DNA from 3 places in the Cohaesibacter intestini genome. Region 3 is predicted to be linked to each of the others. Evidence: predicted binding sites of a transcription regulator. Region 3 holds the regulator's gene; each other region holds the start of a gene.

Region 1 (6,532 bases), 690 kb from region 3:
GTTTCGGCTTTTGCCTGTTCTTCCGCGCTGTCCGGGTCAAGCAGCAACAGGACATGAAAATTGCCGTCGCCCACATGGCCAACCACCGGGGCGATAAAGCCGGTTTCCTCAATATCCTTCTGGGTTTCAGCCACACATTCCGCCAGCCGAGAAATCGGCACGCAAGCATCCGTCGACAGCCCCTTGGCACCCGGCCGCAATTCATGCGCAGCCCAATAGGCATTATGCCGCGCGGTCCAAAGCTTGTTGCGCTCTTCAGCCTTTGAGGCCCAACGGAAATCAGACCCACCGCAATCATTCACGATGTCGGAAAACAGCTCCACCTGTTCGGCAACGCTGCCTTCGGTGCCGTGGAATTCAACCAGCAAAGTCGGGCGCTCGGCCAGATCGAGCTTGGAATAGCCATTGCAAGCCTTGACCTGCAACTCATCCAGCAGCTCGATCCGGGCAACCGGAATGCCGCACTGGATGGTCAGGATCACCGCATTGCAGGCGCTTTCCAGATCCGGAAAATTGCAAATCCCGCCCGTCACGCTCTGCGGAATACCGGACAATTTCAGCGTCACTTCGGTGATGATGCCTAGCGTGCCTTCCGAGCCAACCAGCAGGCGCGTCAGATCATAGCCGGCAGAGCTTTTCTTGGCCCGGCTGGCGGTGGTGATGATCTGCCCGTCGGGCATAACTGCCTTCAGACACACCACATTGTCCTTCATTGTGCCATAGCGCACCGCATTGGTGCCCGATGCCCGCGTTGCCGCCATGCCGCCAATCGAGGCATCCGCACCGGGGTCAATCGGAAAGAACAGGCCGGTATCGCGCAAATAGGAATTGAGCATTTCCCTCGTCACCCCCGCTTGCACCGTACAGGTTAAATCCTCGGCCTGCACATCGACAATGGCATTCATCCGCGCCAGATCGATCGAGATGCCACCATAGGGGGCATTCAGATGCCCTTCCAGCGACGATCCGGTGCCGAACGGGATCACCGGCACATCATGGCTGTGGCACAGTTTGACCACCTCGGACACATCTTCAGAGCTTTGAGCAAAAACCACCCCGTCAGGGATCTGGTTCTTCATCGAGGTCGTGGTATGGCCATGTTGTTCGCGCAGAGCCTGCCCTGTGGTGAACCGATCACCAAACCGGTCGGCCAGTGCATCACAAACGCGCTTCACCGCTGCGTCATCCTTGGTGCGTGCAAATTGCGGTTGAATGGCCATTGATCTTGTCTCCCTTGAACCTGCTGTCCTTGATCTTGCTGACAGCGTGCCAAATAAACCGAATGCGCAGACTGAAGCAAACAAAAAGTGCTTCCTTTGTATTGCCGGAGGCGGCAACAAGCGAACCGGCGCCAAGACCCCGAACGCCACATACCTAAGCCAATCCCGGTCCCTTAGCCTGTTTCCGGGCAAAAAAACCGACAAAGCCTTGTGTATCTTTGTGTATCATGGCGCTGACAAGGGAAAGGCGGGTGGGATCGCGGCGAATCTTTATTTACTGTGGGCTGAGAAAAGGGCCAAAATGTCGCGCCCCCTCAAGAGGGCTGACATCGCCACGGTCAGGAACAGCCCATTCAACGAAAGCGGTCAGAAGGCATGCGCTGGTTAAATCCAATACAGATCTCGAAAAGCTGGATCGAACCCAACTGGCGCACCTATCTTGGCACCCAACAGCCGAAAATCTGGTTCCTGTCAATGATTATCGGCCTGCTGGTGTCATTGGCCGCCATTCTGTTCCGGCTTGGCATCGGCGCTGTGCAATGGCTCTGGCTTGGCACATCGGGGGAAATCATCATCGACAAGGTCGCGGCGACTCCCTTCTGGATTGTTGTGTTGGCCCCGACCATTGGTGGCCTGTTTGTCGGCATCTTCCTTGACAAAATCCATCCGATCAAGCGGGCCGAAGGAGTGGCGGACGTCATCGAAGCCCGGGCCCATTCCGGCAAGGGACTGAAATTCTGGCAAGGGCTAGACAGCGCTGCGGTCACCATCGTCTCGCTCGGATCAGGCGGCAGCGGTGGCCGCGAGGGACCAATTGTCCATCTCGGTGCCAGTCTTGCCAACATTGTTTGCGCCATCTTCTCGCTGACACCGGCCTCCAAGAAAACCCTTCTGGCCTGCGGCGTTGCCAGTGCCGTATCGGCCTCCTTTAACGCCCCCATAGCGGGTGTCCTGTTTGCCCACGAGGTCATTCTCGGCCATTATGCGATGACCGCCTTTGTGCCCATCGTGCTCGCCTCGGCCATGGGCACGCTTTTATCGCGGCTTTATTTCGGCAACATTGCTGCTTTCGAAATTCCGGCCTATCAGATCACCTCCTATTGGGAAATGCCAGCCTTTGCGCTGCTTGGCATCACCTGTGCCATTGTCGCGGTCTGCTTCCAGTTTTCCTTGATGAGCACTGACTGGATTGCCCGCCATATCAAAATGCCGCTCATCGTCCGCCCGGTCATTGGCGGCTTCATCATTGGCTGCATGGCTCTGGTTTTCCCCGAAATTCTCGGCGTCGGCTATGAAGCGACCGACAAGGCCCTGCATCAGCAATTGCCAATCGCCCTGATGGCCAGCCTGATTGTCGCCAAGACAGCCGCCACCGCCATCACATTGGCCTCACGCTTTGGCGGCGGTATCTTTTCCCCCTCACTTTATATCGGAGCGATGACCGGCGGCACCTTCGGCCTGATCGCAGCGCAAATCTTCCCCGAGCTGGCCTCCAGCCACGGCCTTTATGCCATTCTGGGCATGGGCGCCGTAGCCGCAGCCGTCCTCGGCGCGCCGGTCTCCACCACCATGATTGTCTTTGAGTTGACCGGCGGCTATGCCCTCTCCATTGCCCTGTTGCTGACCGTCTCGATTGCCACCGGCCTGACGCTGGCCCTGCATGGCCGCTCCTATTTCCACTGGCAGCTGGAAATGCGCGGCATTTTCCTGCAAAAGGGTGCCCATAAATTCCTCGTCACGACGGTCAAGGTCGGCAGCTTCTTCACGCCCTTGCGCACCGATGTGCCCGACGAAGACCGGATTCTCAAAGACAACACGCCAACCATTCAGTTGATGGACACACTGGAAAAGGCACTCAAAGCCTTCGATGCATCAGGTGGGGCGGACCTTGCCGTCATCGACCCGGCAGACCCCAAGCGCATTGTTGGCTATGCCAAACAGGTCAATGCCCTTCGCTATTTCAACAAACAGCTGATCGACACTCACGCCGAAGAGCATCGCTAGGGTACTTTCGACATCCATGTGGCATTTTTGCTCCAGATATTCACATGACAAGCCACATTTGTTGCTATAATGTTCTTCAATTGGATTCGACCACCCCGTGAGCTTGTCGATCTACCCCACACGAACAACCGGACCCGTTTGCCTCCATGTCTGATCTTTTTGCCACGCCCCCCGTCCCACAGCCGCGCCAAGAGATGAATGACGGAGAAGAAGACAGCATTCGCGCCCAATTGGCCCGGATGAAGCCAACGCCTTATCTTGACGGCCTCAATCCAGAACAACGCCATGCGGTCGAAAATTGCGACGGTCCTTTGTTGGTTCTGGCAGGTGCTGGCACCGGCAAGACGCGCGTGCTGACCACCCGCATCGGCCATATTCTGGCCACCCGCAGGGCCGCGCCTTGGCAGATTCTGGCCGTGACCTTTACCAACAAGGCCGCCCGCGAAATGAAAGAACGCATTGGCGGCTTGATTGGTGGATCGGTCGAGGGCATGCAGTGGCTCGGCACCTTCCACTCCATCTGCGTCAAGATCCTGCGCCGCCATGCCGAACTGGTTGGCCTCAAATCCAACTTCACCATCCTTGACACCGACGACCAGATCCGCCTGATGAAACAGCTCATTCAGGCTGATGGTCTGGACGACAAGCGCTGGCCCGCCCGCCAGTTGGCCAACCTGATCGACAGCTGGAAAAATCGTTGCCTGTCCCCTGATCAGGTGCCGCTTGGTGAAGCCGATCTCTTCGCCCAAGGCCATGGCATACGGCTCTATGCCGCCTATCAGAAGCGGATGAAGATCCTCAATGCCTGCGACTTTGGCGATCTGCTGCTCGAATGTTTGCGGCTGTTCCGCGAGAACCCTGATGTCCTCAAAATCTATCACGACCGCTTCCGCTATATTCTCGTCGACGAGTATCAGGATACCAACGTTGCCCAATATCTCTGGCTGCGCCTGTTGGCGCAGGCCAGCCACAATGTTTGCTGCGTCGGCGATGATGACCAGTCGATTTATGGCTGGCGCGGGGCCGAGGTCGACAATATCCTGCGCTTTGAGGAAGATTTCCCCGGCGCGACCGTCATCCGCCTTGAGCGCAATTATCGCTCCACGGCCCACATTCTCGCCGCCGCCTCCCACCTGATCGCCTACAATCAGGACCGTCTGGGCAAGACCCTGCATCCGCAAATCAATGACCCGGAGGCCGAAAAGGTCAGCGTAGAAGAGGTCTGGGACTCAAAAGAAGAGGCCCGCACCATCGGTGACCGGATCGAAACCCTGCAAAGGCAGGGGCATAATCTCAACGAAATCGCCATTCTCGTGCGCGCCTCCTTCCAGATGCGGTCCTTTGAGGATCGCTTCATCACCATGGGACTGAATTATCGGGTCGTTGGTGGTCCACGCTTCTATGAGCGCGCCGAAATCCGCGACGCACTGGCCTATTTCCGCGCCATGCTGCAACCAGCCGACGACCTTGCCTTTGAGCGCATCGTCAACACCCCACGGCGCGGCTTGGGCGACGCCACCATCAAGAAGGTCCACGACCTTGCCCGCGATCAGGAAATCCCCCTGATGGAAGCGGCAACGGAGATTGTCGGCACCGATGACCTCAAGCTGCGCCCACGCAATGCACTGAAAACCCTGCTGGGACAGTTCAACCACTGGCGCACCCTGCTGCCCAATATGAAGCATACCGAATTGGCCGAGATGATCTTGGATGAATCCGGCTATACGGAAATGTGGCAGAAGGACAAGTCCCCAGACGCTGCCGGACGCCTCGACAACCTCAAGGAACTGATCCGCTCGATGGAAGAATTCGATTCGCTCGCGGGCTTCCTTGAGCATATTGCACTGGTCATGGATCGGGACGCCAGTGAGGGCAATGAAGCGGTGTCCATCATGACACTCCACTCCGCCAAGGGGCTGGAATTTGACACGGTCTTTCTGCCCGGCTGGGAAGAGGGTGTCTTCCCCAATCAGCGGGCGCTGGATGAATCGGGCACAAAGGGGTTGGAAGAAGAACGCCGCCTTGCCTATGTCGGCATCACACGCGCCAAGAAACGCGCAAAAATTTACTTAGCCCAAAACCGTCTCATTCATGGCCAATGGCAACAATCTGCACAATCTCGTTTCCTTGATGAACTACCTACTAAACATGTAACTGTAGAAGTGAGCAAATCAACCTATGGCGGCTATGGCGCATCCGGTGTTGGCGGCTCGGTCTATGGCAAGAGCCGCTTTGACAACTCGGACCCCTATGAGAGCAATTATGAGACCCCCGGCTGGAAGCGCATGAAAACCGCCCAAGGCGGGAAAGGCGGAACCAAGGGCGGAAAAGCCAAAAGCTACGATCAGGGCAAGCGCCTCGGGCCGACAATCGAGGGCGAGCTGGTCGCCAAGTCGGTATCTGACAGCCCGTCCAAATACAAGGTCGGCGAGCGGGTCTTCCATATCAAGTTTGGCTATGGCGACATCAAGTCTGTTGACGGCAACAAGCTGACCATCCTGTTCCAGACTGGCCAGAAACGCGTGCTGGATTCCTTTGTCGAGAAGCACTGACCTGCAGCTTGGCAAGACGGGCAACCAATCAAAGACCGGGGCGCATGCGCCCTGCTCTTGCCTTCTGACACCAGCCGCGCTATCGAACAGTTCACACTATCATTGGCCGTGCAGATACAATCCAGACCGAAGCAGTCTGCCTGCAGACAGGCACAAAAGAGACCGACCATGTCCCATTATCTCTATGCCGAAGGCACAGTCGCCGACATCAAGAAGGCTGCCCAACATCTCGAACTGGTATTTGACGAAGACGGCTTTGCCATCTCCTACTTCGAAATCGACGAAGACAAGGGCGTCTGGGCCCTCTCGCTTTATCCGCAGGAGGAAGATCTGGCAGACGTCCATGCCCGCGCCAAATCAGAGCTTGCCAACCTGTCGGTCAGTCTGGATTTGACCGAACAAAAACTGGATGACGTCGACTGGGTCACCAAATCACTCGAAGGCTTATCAACGGTGGAAGCGGGTCGCTTCATCATCCATGGCTCGCACGATGCAGACCTTGACATGCGCGGTCATATCCCGGTGCAGATCAATGCAGGTCAGGCCTTTGGCACCGGCCATCATGGCACCACCGCCGGCTGCCTGAAGGTCATCAGCGAAGAGTTGCGCAGCTTCAAGCCTATGCGCGTGCTCGACTTGGGCACAGGCTCGGCGGTTCTCGCCATCGGCCTTGCCAAATTGCTGAAACAGGAAGTCATTGCAACCGACATCGATCCAATCTCGATTGAAACGGCAAAGGACAATATCCGCATCAAC
Region 2 (6,532 bases), on a different contig from region 3:
TTGACCCGTTCATCGAGATCGCTTTCCAGACGGTGGGCCAATTCGCGGACATCCTGAACCTCTTTGGTCAGGGTTAGCTTAAGGCGCGTCAGGTCATCCATCTGCTCTTCGATCATCATCCGATCGCGCACGCGGCTGATCTGATAGTGGACGAGCAGAAGGGTGAGCAGAATACCGAAGGCAACCGGTGAGGCTTCCGGGATGGAAAGGCCAAACCGGAAATACAACATCGCGCCAACAGAGGTGGAGATCGCAACCATACAAACGGCGATGAATATGGCTCCAAGCCTTTGCATTTGCTCTGCTCCAGTTCGGCATGACACTGCCATGCATTTGGATTCTCGGATTAATTTTCCGATGGCTGCAACATTTCAAGCCACCAGATCTCATCCGAACGCGACGACTGTCCTGATGTTTGACCGGTTTTATGGATCACGACAATCAACAACATGCCCGACGAATCAAGCATTTGACCTATCCTTAACCTAATCCGTGGCGCTGAGATGTAAAAGAGCTCTCGCGCCGGGTGTGGGCTATTTACGCCGATTGGCCAGCCTTTCACCCATGAGTGCAGACAATTTCACACCCATGCAGGGCGCATCTCGGCATGAGGGGGGCAGGAGACAGCCAATCAATTGGGAAAGAAAAGGCTGCCCCGCCTGATCAAAATTGGCGGAGATCAGAACAGGGCAGCGTTAGGCGCGATGACAGGAAGGCCATCGTCATCGCGCAGCAGGAACGATGCGGCGGGTTCCTGCTATGCTTTTCGAATACTAGTCCAAAGACTCAGGCTTCGAATTGTGACATTTGCTTAAACAAATAATTAACCAAAATCAATTTGGGAAAATTGGAGTTTCATCAAAATCAACGGCCATCCAACGAATTTTAAACGTCAGTGTAAAAAACCTCCGATTTTTCCGTTACCTACATGCTTACCTCACATGAAAAATCATGGAAGAAATGGTGGAAACTTTGATATTTGCGCCGTTTCGGGTGCTGTTGCGGGCTTTTGACACCTCCCTTGCCTAATCGAATCAAGTCATCGCTCCTAAAAAAGGGACAATTGGGCAACCTCACATTCCGGTGGCTTGAAATGCTTGAGCGCCAAACGGGTGCGGCGCGTGGCATAGCCGAGATTGCGGCACGCGACTGCCATGCGCTTGTGCAGGATATCTGCATAGGGACCATTGCCACGCATCCGATGACCAGAACGGCTGTCATAGTCCTTGCCGCCGCGCATTGAGCGCAGCACATTCATCACATGGCGATAGCGATCTGGATAATGCTTCAACAGCCATTCCTGAAACAGGGCATTCACTTCATTTGGCAAGCGCAGAAGAATGGTGCCCGCTTCACGAGCGCCAGCATCATAGGCAGCGGCCAGAATGGCTTCCACTTCCTCATCATTGAGTGCCGGAATGATGGGCGCCACCATGACACAAGTCGGAATGCCCGCCTCGGACAGTTTCTCAATCGCTTCAAGACGCTTTTGCGGGCTGGCTGCTCGTGGTTCCAGACGGCGGGACAAGGTGTTGTCCAGAGATGTTACCGATAAGGCGACCTTGACCAGATTGCGTTCATTAAGTGCTTTCAAGCGGTCGAGATCCCGCAGGATCAGGTTCGACTTGGTCACAATGCCAACAGGATGGCCCGTTTCGATTAACACATCCAGAATGGCTGGCATCAATTGATAGCGGCGCTCGATGGGTTGATAAGGATCGGTGTTGGTGCCGATAGCGATGGCCTTGGGGCGATAGCCGGGTGCCGACAATTCCTTGCGCAGCTGCGTCGCCGCTTCGGGTTTGGCGAATAATTTTGTTTCAAAATCGAGCCCGGCGGACAGGCCCATATAGGCGTGGGTCGGGCGGGCAAAACAATAGACGCAGCCATGCTCGCAGCCCCGATAGGGGTTGATCGAGCGATCAAAGGATATGTCGGGCGAGTCGTTGCGGGTGATGATGGTGCGCGACTTTTCCTCCTGCACACTGGTGCGCAGCGGTGGCAGCTCCTCCTCGTCAAAATCCACATTCCAGCCATCATCAACCGCCTCGCGCTGATAGGACTCGAACCGCCCTGCCCGATTGGAGCGCGTGCCACGCCCCTTGACGCGACGGCCCTTGTGGCGATCTGGATCAACCTGAAAGCCGACGAACGGGTCGGCATCTTCAGTGACATCCAATTGTGCATTGGAACGGCGGGTTGCCATGTCCCTTCTCTCCCTCATGACGATGGTGCCACCGCACCTCTGGTTGCTCGGTCGCTTGCATTCGCATTACGTGTTTTGCTTCACTTTTGTTCTTCTCGACTTTGCCGAATGATATGGAACATAGCAAGAACAATTTTCAAGTAATGGAGAAGGAAGAAAGAGTGGGAGGGAGAAAAACAAGGCGCGCCTTGTTAGGCGCGCCAGAAAGGCTTGTTGACAAGCTTGAGGGCTGACTCTCGGGTCATGTTGAAATCCTCAAGCACTTCGGGCGGGAAGGTTTGCAGGTCACGGGCCATTTGCCGCCGTTCCCTGATTCTGTTCCACCAGAGCGCAATGAGCGCCATCGGGGTGCCGAGCCCGATATAGCGGACAGGGGCGCCCTTCATCATGCGGCGCAGTTCTTTTTCGTCGATGCGGCGGAATGGACGCGTCGGGCGTGTATCCATATTTGGGGGGACTCCTTTTCTGGGTCGTTACTATGACGCCTTTTCGAAAGGAAAAAAATTGAATAATATGAACGGATCATGTGAGAAAAAGTGACATGACACCCGTTACATCCAGTTGGAGTATCTGATGGACAATCTGCCACCACTCGCATCCCTGATCGCCTTTGATGCGGTCTATCGCACAGGATCCGTCACCAAGGCAGCTTCGATGCTCGGACGGACGCATAGCGCGATCAGCAAACAACTGCATCAATTGCAGGATCATGCCGGGGTAACCATGTTCGAGAAAAGCGGCGCGGGCATCCAGCTCACACCGGACGGGCGGGCTTTTGCGCAAGTGGTCTCGAACAGCCTTGAGGACATGCGCAAGGCCTATCACAAGCTTTGCGGTGATGATGGCGCACAGCGGATCACCATCAAGGTCAGTTCCACCTTTGCGCGGCTTTGGGCTGTGCCGACGGTCGCCCGCTTCAATATCGATCATCCGGAAATCGAGGTGCAAATCAAACTAACCACGGTTGAAAATGCAAGCAACGGTGATGGCGGGGTGGATCTGGTGCTGTCGTGGGATCGGTTGACAAGCCCCCTTGCGGAGCATCCCAACGCCATCTCGCTTGGCGATGTGCATATCGGCCCGGTTCTCTCACCGGTCTATGATCATGCCTATGACGGGGGGAGCCTCAGATTTCAGACCCGGATCAGCCGACGCGGCTTTGAGCAAGCCTGGGGAAAATGGTCGGAACTGAGTGGCATCGACATCGTGTCGTCGCATGAGACCATTTATGATCTGTCTGCCCTGTCCTATGAAGCGGCAGAGCGGGCAATGGGGGTGACGCTGGCACCGAAATTCCTCATTGAGCGGGAGTTGAAAGAAGGATCGCTGATCGCCCCTGCAGGCTTTGTCCTGTTTCGCGAGGGGCTGCTGGTCCGGCCTTCGAGAGAACGGCCACGGCCGAGCAAGCATGCCATTGTTTTTCTCGACTGGCTTGAGGAAAATGGCCGTCTGGGCGATGACGGTTTCCTCGCCCCCACCATCGTCGAACCCCTCTGGGGATGAGCAACAAGGACAATATCCATGCAAATCACCCATCTGGAAGCCTTCAGTCTTGGCAAGGCCGAGGATGGCTATAGCGAAGATCGGCTGATCCGGACCGCACATCACTTTGGAGTGCTCGACGGCTCGCGTGGCCCGGGCTATGGCGAGGCGGATGTGATTACGGCAATCATGGATGACGCCGTGTCGATGATGGGAGCCGTGCCAAAAGACATCACACTCGAAGCTCTGGTCGAGGCCTTCACCGCCTTGGTGCGAGCGCGCAAGATCGAGGCTCGATTTGACGATCTGCGGCGAACGGGAGGCTTTGTCTTTTGCCTTTACTCTGCCCATCACCACGAAATCTGGCGGGTTGGCGACTGCAAGTTCCGCCTGCGGGGCGAAACGAATGCAAAATTCTGGCGGACAGAAGAATTGTGTGCTGAAACCCGGGCGATGATGATCCGTTCGATGCGATATGATGGCTTGTCAGAGGCGGAAATCATGGCGCATGAGGCGTATGACCAACTGATTGCAGCGCCGCTGTCCTGTGAGGCCAACTATCTGAACCGTGACGACGATGATGCGGCCTTTGGGGCCATTATTGGCACTGCGGTGCCAGCGCCTTTCATCGAACGCTATCCGGCCCAGTCGGGGCGGCTGGTCATCACGTCCGATGGCTATCCGGCATTGTTTGACACCCTTGCGGACAGTGAGGCGCATTTGGCCGCCTTGTTAACGCAAGATCCGCTTTGCATCGGCATCAACTTGCAATGCAAGGGCTTGGGACCCGGTAGGGTGTCATTTGATGACAGAAGCTATATCTCGGCAGATCTGGGATAAGCCTTTTGCTCCGCATGTCCGGTCACTTGCCGGAATTGCGCCCGTCTTTGCGTTCTTCGAACTCACCCGTATCGGGATCCATTTCCAGATCGATGATGTCGGCTTCGCGCTTTTCATGCTCGCGCTTCTTCACCAATTGTTCTTTCTGGCGTCGGACCAGGATTTCCTTGTTCTGCTCCCCCACCTTGGCCAACAGCTTGACCACAAGCCAGATGCTGCCAAGGGCCGACACCAACACCAGTATTTTGCCAATCACGTAATTTGTCTCCGCCGGAGGCCTTATGCGGCACCACTTGTTCTCTTGACACTTTTGTTTTTTGGGGCCGGTCGCTCATCCAAACAAAAAGCCCCCCTCGCCCATGCTTAGCATAGTGGGAGAGCGAGGCCAATTTCTTCTGATCGACGGGTTACGACATTCAGAGGCCAAGCCGCGACCAAAGAGCCCGTTCCTCCATGGCGCTGAGCATGGAATCGGCGGAGAGCCCCGCGGCAATGCGGTCAACGGGATCGCCCATTGCCAAGCCGATGCCGCCATTGCGACCACAGCCAAACCAGCCCGAAGGCGGCGCGATCAGCTTCAGTTTGGTTTTCTCGCCAAAGCGTTCCTTAACATAGGTGCTCATGTCGCCAAGGCCGTCAACAAGTCCATATTCCAGCGCCTTGTTACCGGTCCAGAAAGCACCGGTAAACAGGACATCTTCGCTTTGCGTCAGCTTGTCGGCGCGACGGTCACGCACCATGTCCTTGAAGGTTTCAAACAGATCCTGCAACAAACCGTCGAGATGGGCGACATGGTCCTTGTTTTCCGGCTGGAATGGATCGAGCATGCCCTTTTGGGTGCCTGCGGTATAGATACGGCGTTCGATGCCAAGTTTCTCAATAGCCTCGACAAAGCCGAAGCCACCGGACACCACGCCAATGGAGCCGACAATCGAGCTGGGATCGGCGATGATCACATCGCCGGCAATGGCAATCATATAGCCACCGGACGCGGCAGCATCCTCACAAAAAACCAGCACTTCCTTGTCTTTTTCTTTCGCCAGTTGGCGAATGCGCTGGTAAATGAAGCGACTTTGCACCGGCGAGCCACCGGGACTGTTGATCGAGATGGCAACAGCCGGGGCTTCCTTGACGGAAAAGGCCTTTTGCAACTGCCCCGCCACCGAGGCGAGGTTGAGCGTTGGGCGCATATGCTGCCCAGCGGCAATCGGTCCATGCATCCGAACGACCGGGATGACCGCAGCGTCTTCGGTGAAGGATTTCGGCAGCAGCTTGTTCGGCAGAACTTTACGGATGGTCTTTTTTACGCTCACGACAGACGTCCTCGGGTCATTGGTCCTGTCAGGCAAAGCCCGACGCTTGCTTAGTATCTAGGATGGTTGGCAGGGAATTTCCAGACTTAGCGGTGCTGATCAGGAATTCTCTTCAGATTGCGGTGCAAGATCCTTCACATCTGCGAACGAGTTGCCCATCACATAGCGGGGCCCCGCTCCCAGAGAAGCGGCAACATCGCCCTTGTTGTAGAGCTTGCATTTGTCGAGCGACAGGCAACCACAGCCAATGCAGCCATCCAGATTATCTCGCAGCTTGGTCAAGGTCTCGATCTGTTCCGTCAGATGATCGCGAAAGCTGCCACTGATGCGTTTCCAGTCCCTTGCCGTTGGCGTGCGATGGTTGGGAAGTCGGCCAAGCTCGTCGCGGATTTGCGGCAGGGTCAGACCGAATTGCTGAGCAAGACGGATGAAGGACAGGCGACGGATATCCGAGCGCAAAAAGCGCCGCTGGCCACCTGCATTGCGGGCCGGATGAATGAGGCCTTCTCGCTCGTAATAGCGAATGGCGGAGATGGCAATGCCTGTGCGCTCTGCCAGCATTCCGATGGACATGACGTCACTTTTCTTCATTCCTTCCAGCTCCTTGTCATCTGAATCCTTTGCCCGTTAATAAACATCAAACCCTTGGCATAGCTCGATATTTCCCCAGAATGAAATCGGCCACAGCAGG
Region 3 (6,532 bases):
TCGCCTTGGCCTCATCGGTCAACAGCTTGGCGGCTTTCTCTTCCATTGCCAGCGGACGCGTGTCGAACAGGAAAGCGAGACCCGCTTTCAGATCAAGCAGAGTTTTGGCCCGCTCCTTGACACTTGGCATGGCCATCATGATCTGGCTCTTCTTGGCCTCATCAATCAGGTCGAGCATGGCCTGACCGTCTTCGAGATGCGGCAACAAGCCAATCAACTGATCGTAAAGGGCGGCATCATCGGCATTGCGCATATGGATGCCGTTGAGATTTTCCAGCTTTTTAAAGTCGAACCGGGCTGCCGCCTTGTTCATGCCGTCAAAGCCGAACCATTCGATCATTTGTTCGGTGGTCATGACTTCATCGTCACCATGAGCCCAGCCAAGGCGCACAAGATAGTTGCGCATGCCTTCAGGCAGGTAGCCCATGTCGCGATAGGCTTCAACACCCAGAGCGCCGTGACGTTTGGAAAGTTTGGCACCGTCGGGGCCATGGATCAGCGGAATATGCGCCATGATTGGCGTGTCCCAGCCAAGCGCCTGATAGACGAGTGTCTGGCGGGCGGCGTTGGTCAGGTGATCATCGCCACGGATGATGTGGGTGATGCCCATATCATGATCGTCGACAACGACGGCCAGATTGTAGGTCGGATTGCCGTCTGAACGCATGATGATCATGTCATCAAGGTCTTTATTGGGGAAACGAACGGTGCCTTGCACTTTGTCTTCAATGACGGTTTCGCCTTCGAGCGGTGCCTTGATGCGAATGGCTGGCTTGATCCCTTCGGGGGCTTCGGACGGGTCGCGGTCGCGCCAGGTGCCATCATAGCGCGGTGGGCGTTTTTCGGCGCGCGCCTTTTCCCGCATCTCGGTCAGCTCATCAGGCGAGCAATAGCAGCGATAGGCCTTGCCCTCTGCCAGCAGCTGCTCAACGATTTCGCGGTGACGCTCAACACGGGAATACTGCGAGATCGGCTCGCCTTCGGGCGACAGGCCCATCCAGTCCATGCCGGCAATGATCGCGTCAATGGCAGCGTCAGTGGACCGTTCACGGTCGGTGTCTTCAATGCGCAGCAGCATCTTGCCGCCGTTGGCCTTGGCAAACAGCCAGTTGAACAAAGCGGTGCGGGCGCCGCCGATATGCAGATACCCGGTGGGCGATGGTGCGAAGCGCGTTACAACCTCAGAACACATAATGCTATCAATAACCTGTCATTCGGGATAAGGTAAACCGGTGGTTGAGGTTGGTTGTGACGCCGCGAAGAAGAGGGCGCATCAACCGGAAGGGTTCGGTCACCGGCATTGTGATTTGCCAAGGATCTAACACAGCTTGATATCGGGGTGAAAGGCCTCATGGGTGCCGGAAGCGCGGAAAAAGGGGAAAAGAGGGCTGTCCTGTCGTCTGAAGGGAAGTTCGAGGACCTGCTGACGCCTGAGATGCCGCTTGAACAGCGTGCAGCGGTGGGCAACATGCGCGTTTCGTCTTCTCTGTCAACTGTCGGGATCTGGATGCGGCTCTATCTGAAGATAGAGGCACTCGGCCTGCAGCTGGCGGCAAGCTGGCGGGACGATTGCGCGTGCCGGAATGCCCGCTTTCTTTGGTGCGCGCTGGCGATGGCGTTTGGTGCCGGGGCCTATTACTCGCTGCCGGATGAGCCCAGTTTCATGATTGTGGTAACTTTGATGCTGGCAAGCGCTCTATGGGGATGGCGGCGGGCCAGAAAGGGGCTGGTGGATTTTGTTCTTCTGCTGGCTATCTCGGCGCTGTCTGGCCTGTCTGTTGCCAGTTATCACGGGCAGTTTGCGTCCACCCCAGTCTTGCAGAGAGAGCTATCCAGCGCGATCACAGGGGTGATTGATCATATCGACTATCGGCAGCGGAACGGTCGCAAAGATGAACGCTGGACACTCCGCGTGGAGACGATTGACCGGATTGGAACCGATCCGTTGCCACAGCGACTGCTGCTGGTGCGCAAGGCGTTGGGGGAGCGTTTTGCGGTGGGGGAGCGCATCCGGTTATTGGCCAGATTGCAGCCGCTGCAACGGCCTTCTTATCCCGGTGCCTTTGACTATGCCCGCTATCTCTGGGCGCGTTCGATCGGTGGGCAAGGCTATATGGGGCGCAAGATTGAGCGGCTACCGAAGGCGCAGGATACGGGTATTGCGGCATGGTGGGATGCGGCGCGGCACGGGATCGAAAGCAAGAGAAGTGCGATCGCCACGCAGATTTTGGAGCGGATAGAAGGGGAGGCCGGAGGCCTTGCCATAGCATTGGCAGTCGGTAAGCGAGACTATCTGGCCAGTGATGTGAAAGAAGCTCTCAGGCAGAGTGGTCTGGCGCATATACTTGCCATTTCAGGGCTGCATATGGCGCTTGTTTCCATGTCGATCTTTTGGGGCGTGCGGGCCCTGTTTGCTTTGGTGCCGCATTTGGCCTTGTCATATCCGATCCGACAATGGGCTGCGGCCATCGCCCTTATTTGTGCTGCAAGCTATCTGGTTCTGTCGGGTGGGTCGGTTGCGACGATCCGGGCTTTTCTGATGATGGCGATTTTTCTGATCGCAATCATATTGGGGCGTCCGGCACTGACCCTGCACAATCTGGCATTGGCCCTGATTGCGGTGATCCTCTTTCAGCCCTATTCGATGGTTGAGGCGGGCATGCAAATGTCCTTTGCTGCCACCGCTGCACTGATCGCCTCCTATGATCGAATACGGGTGATGCGCATTGCTTATCGGGTAAAGCAGGAAGACAGGGGAACGCAATATCACGCGTCCGGCCTGCACTGGATGGCGCTGATACGCACGGCGGTGCGCTGGATCGGCGGAATCGGCGCAACTTCCCTGATTGCGGGTGTCGCTGTGTTGCCCTTTTCCATTGCCCATTTCCAGCAGATGGCTCCCCTGGGCCTGATTGCCAATTTGATGGTGATGCCGATCATCAGTCTGATTGTCATGCCGTTTGGGCTGGTTTCCGTCGCACTGGTGCCCGTTGGGTTGCAGGCGCTGACATTGCCTCTGGTCGGCTGGGGACTGGAGCGGGTGATTGCGTCTGCGCGTTGGATTGCCGAGCATACAGATGAACAGCTGTTGGTGGTCAGTGGGCAGGGTATGGTCTTGTGGCTGTTTGTACTGGCGATTGCGGCCTATGCCATCCACCGTGGTGGGCTTGCTTGGCTGGCGCTTGCTCCGATTGGGGCCGCTCTGCTGGTCTGGCATCTGGTCGTGCCTGCCGATCTCTGGATTTCTGGCAATGGCACAAGGGTGGCCTATCGAGGCACAGACCAGAGATGGCATCAGATCGGCTCGAAACGCGTCACGATTGATTTTGCCTCTTTGTTGCATTTTGACGGTGATGCCCGCTTGCTGGCCGCAAACCGAGCAGAAGACGACCCTCATGCCGAAGGCGAACGGAATACCTCCGGGCTACGCGCTGCTGTGCGTGTGACAACACGCCATGAGGAAGAGGGCAAGGTGCCCAAGGCGGGATGTGACCGGTTTGCTTGTTTTGCTGCTGGTCTCCATCGGGCGGATGGTCGTCCTACAGCGCTTTCGATTGGTCTGGTGCGCAAGGCGTCTGCCTTTGACGAAGTGTGTGCCACGCACGACATCATCGTCTCGAAACTACCTATTCCTGCCGCATGTGCGGGACCTCGCCATCGCATTGGACCGGATGAGTTGGCAGAGGGGGGGGGCCGTTTTGTCTGGTTTGAGCAGATTGCAAGACCTGTCGTGGACAAAGGCGGCAAAAGCTCAGTGTCGAACGCCAAGGAGACAGCAGCGAGACGGCCAATAAAGTCTTATGATGGCACTGCGGCAAGCCATCACTGGGAGCTGCACGAAGTTGCATCCTTCATCGCGGGGCGTCGCCCTTGGCAATGACACATATTTGGCAATGACGCTTACTTGGTCATCGGGCCATAGGTGTCTTGATCAACGGTGGCATTCAGCAACCGCGATATCGAATTAGACACCGTGATGCCCTGCGGGCCTTTGGCCTCCCAAACTGGGCTCGCCAAAGGATTTGGGTGGCCTATTGTGTTGAATGCTTTGAGGCGATCGAACCAACCGCGATTAGTATTGACGCATTAGGCCAACAAGCTTGCCCTGCACCCGAACACGATCCGGTCCGAAAATCCGGGTTTCATAGGCCGGGTTTGCTGCCTCCAGTGCGATGGAGCCGCCTTTCTTGCGCAGGCGCTTCAAGGTCGCCTCTTCATCATCAACAAGTGCGACAACGATATCACCGGAGACCGCATCGTCGGACTTCTTGATCACGACGGTATCGCCATCAAGAATGCCCGCTTCGATCATGGAATCGCCGCGCACCTCAAGCGCGAAATGCTCGCCACCGCGCAGCATGTCAACAGGCACGGATATGGTGTGAGACTGATGCTGGATTGCGGAAATGGGAACACCGGCAGCAATGCGGCCCATGACAGGGACAGAGACGCCGCTGCTTTGTTCGTCGGCAACCGGTTTGCTGGCGGGAGGGGTTTTCTTCTTGCCCAAACCGCCCTCTACGACGGAGGGTGAGAAACCACGGGTGGCGGAATGAAGAGTAGGGCTGTTCGCTTCTGGCAGCTTGAGCACTTCGAGTGCGCGAGCGCGGTTGGGCAGGCGGCGGATGAAGCCTCTTTCTTCCAGCGCCGTGATCAGGCGATGAATGCCGGATTTGGAACGCAGATCGAGGGCATCTTTCATTTCGTCGAAGGAAGGAGGAACGCCGGTTTCCTTGATGCGCTCGTTGATGAACATCAGAAGTTCATGCTGTTTTCGCGTAAGCATTGCTGTCTCCTGTCTGAAGCAAAATGCCCGGCTGAGAATCAAGCGAGACATCTGTGGCACAAATCACGAACAAACCATATCTGTTCCCTCTGTGTTCCGCAAGGGGAAATTCTGCATTCGTCGCATGTAACCGCGGTTTCTTGCCTTGCGCTGCTGTTCAAGGTGGGAGGGTGCCAGTCAGGACACAGCCTTTGTGCCTTTGTTGGCGGGATCATTTTCCATAATCCAGTCGGCAACAGCCTTGGCGATTGCGTCATAGACAGACTTGCCGATGGCTTCGCCAATGGCCGTATGAAGGCCGGCAAAGCAAGTGTCGCCGATGGGGGCGGCAATGGCGATGCAATCCGTTCCTGTGCCCGTCGCAAGGCCGGTCGGGATCGCATAGTGGGCGTCGCAAATGGCCGCTGTCCGGGCTTGGGTGGCAATCGAACTGGCTTCGAGCATGGCGGCTTTGGTCAGGCCTTCGCTAAGCAGCACGGCAATGTTGATGGTACCCCAGTCCTTGTCCTGATGATCAACCCGCGCGCCGATCCGTTCTGCGTTCGACAAACCGACTGTTGCGACACACAGCGCTGATACCTCGTCCACTTCTGCAGACGCAATCTCATATCGAGTGATGCTGCGTGAGGTGAGCATCGTGACTGCATTGGTGAAACCGTTTTTGTCCTGCTCATGCTGCAGCCATGTGCGCACGTCCAGGTCAACCGGCAAATCATGGTTCTTGACTTCTCGCCACAGGATACGGTCGGCCTCGACAAGGCCGGGGCGGTCGATGGCCCAACTCAACACACGCATGGTCCGGGAAAACTGGATCGTCAGCCAAGGGCAGGCGAGTGTGATGGAAGCAAGGGGAGAGGCTGGATTTGTCACGGGGCGTCAATCATCTATGAAAGGGACGGTCGGCTCGACCGAGACGCAAGTATGCTTACCCGGATTGCCTTATTTCCCCTTCTTAGATGACTCGATTGCGCCCGTCGATTGGCTCAAAGGCGCTGCCCCGGCCTATCAGCAGCCATTGACGAAGGTCAGGATCGGCCATTGCTTCTGCCTGACGGCCTGTTTCTTGATCCAACCGATGCCATCATTGAGTTTGATGCGACACCAAAGACCGTCAGAAGTGAGACTGCAGAAGGTTGCCTTGACACAACTCTCCGGTTTGAGGACTGCTTTGACCGTGGCATTGTTGCGGGGCTCGCTGCGGACGTTGAGATTGACCAGTGCCTTGATGTCGGCCGTTCCGTCGGTGCCCATCGCTGGGGGGGCGAATTGTCGCGGTTTGGCACAGGTTTGGCCATAGCCAAGATAGGAACAGCGAATAGCCTTTCTGGAGGCTGTGACCTGTTGTGCCAAAGCTGCCTTTTCCAGAATGAGGGGCATTCCACTTTGCAGGAACCTTCCGGAAATGCGCTGTTGGTTGCCACCAACCGCTGCCAGAGGGAGTTTTTTGTCGTCAACGAAGATCAACTGATTGTTTTTCAGCGTCCAGCCGCGAATGCTTGCCAACTGATTGATGCAGTTTTGCGGCTTGATGGGATAGAGCGCGTCTTGCTCTGTGGCTGAGAAAGACAAAATACACTGCCCCTGAGCGGCATGGCGCTGGTCATAGGTGATCCAGTCCCCCGCAAAGGCCTGCGCCACCGCGTTGGTGGATTGGGCCACGGATGGGGTTGGTAGCTGACCCAGCAGGATCAATGCAATGGCAGGCAAGCAAGAGGCGAAGCGTTTTATAAAGTATTTCATTGGTCT

The links. Region 3 encodes LexA, which represses DNA repair genes until DNA is damaged. Its sites were predicted from a motif close to TGTTCNNNNTGTGTTCNG; they were not measured.
Region 1: a site for LexA is predicted at 3,284-3,301, ahead of DSD30_RS09785 (ATP-dependent helicase). Genes of this name have one in related genera too.
Region 2: a site for LexA is predicted at 2,321-2,338, ahead of DSD30_RS11775 (PA0069 family radical SAM protein). Genes of this name have one in related genera too.

What each region holds. Positions count from the first base shown of each region.
Region 1 is NZ_QODK01000002.1:909,697-916,228, forward strand. It holds gene DSD30_RS09770 (FAD-binding oxidoreductase) at 1-1,220, opposite strand, end outside; gene DSD30_RS09775 (hypothetical protein) at 1,213-1,608, shown strand; gene DSD30_RS09780 (chloride channel protein) at 1,596-3,224, shown strand; gene DSD30_RS09785 (ATP-dependent helicase) at 3,419-5,776, shown strand; gene DSD30_RS09790 (50S ribosomal protein L11 methyltransferase) at 5,945-6,532, shown strand, end outside.
Region 2 is NZ_QODK01000003.1:224,868-231,399, reverse strand. It holds gene DSD30_RS11780 (EAL domain-containing protein) at 1-296, opposite strand, end outside; gene DSD30_RS11775 (PA0069 family radical SAM protein) at 1,049-2,224, opposite strand; gene DSD30_RS11770 (DUF1127 domain-containing protein) at 2,398-2,652, opposite strand; gene DSD30_RS11765 (LysR family transcriptional regulator) at 2,780-3,709, shown strand; gene DSD30_RS11760 (hypothetical protein) at 3,728-4,528, shown strand; gene DSD30_RS11755 (hypothetical protein) at 4,551-4,784, opposite strand; gene DSD30_RS11750 (S49 family peptidase) at 4,945-5,841, opposite strand; gene soxR (redox-sensitive transcriptional activator SoxR) at 5,941-6,432, opposite strand.
Region 3 is NZ_QODK01000002.1:217,028-223,559, reverse strand. It holds gene gltX (glutamate--tRNA ligase) at 1-1,192, opposite strand, end outside; gene DSD30_RS06535 (ComEC/Rec2 family competence protein) at 1,352-3,880, shown strand; gene lexA (transcriptional repressor LexA) at 4,073-4,786, opposite strand; gene DSD30_RS06525 (adenosylcobinamide amidohydrolase) at 4,964-5,656, opposite strand; gene DSD30_RS06520 (SH3 domain-containing protein) at 5,792-6,526, opposite strand.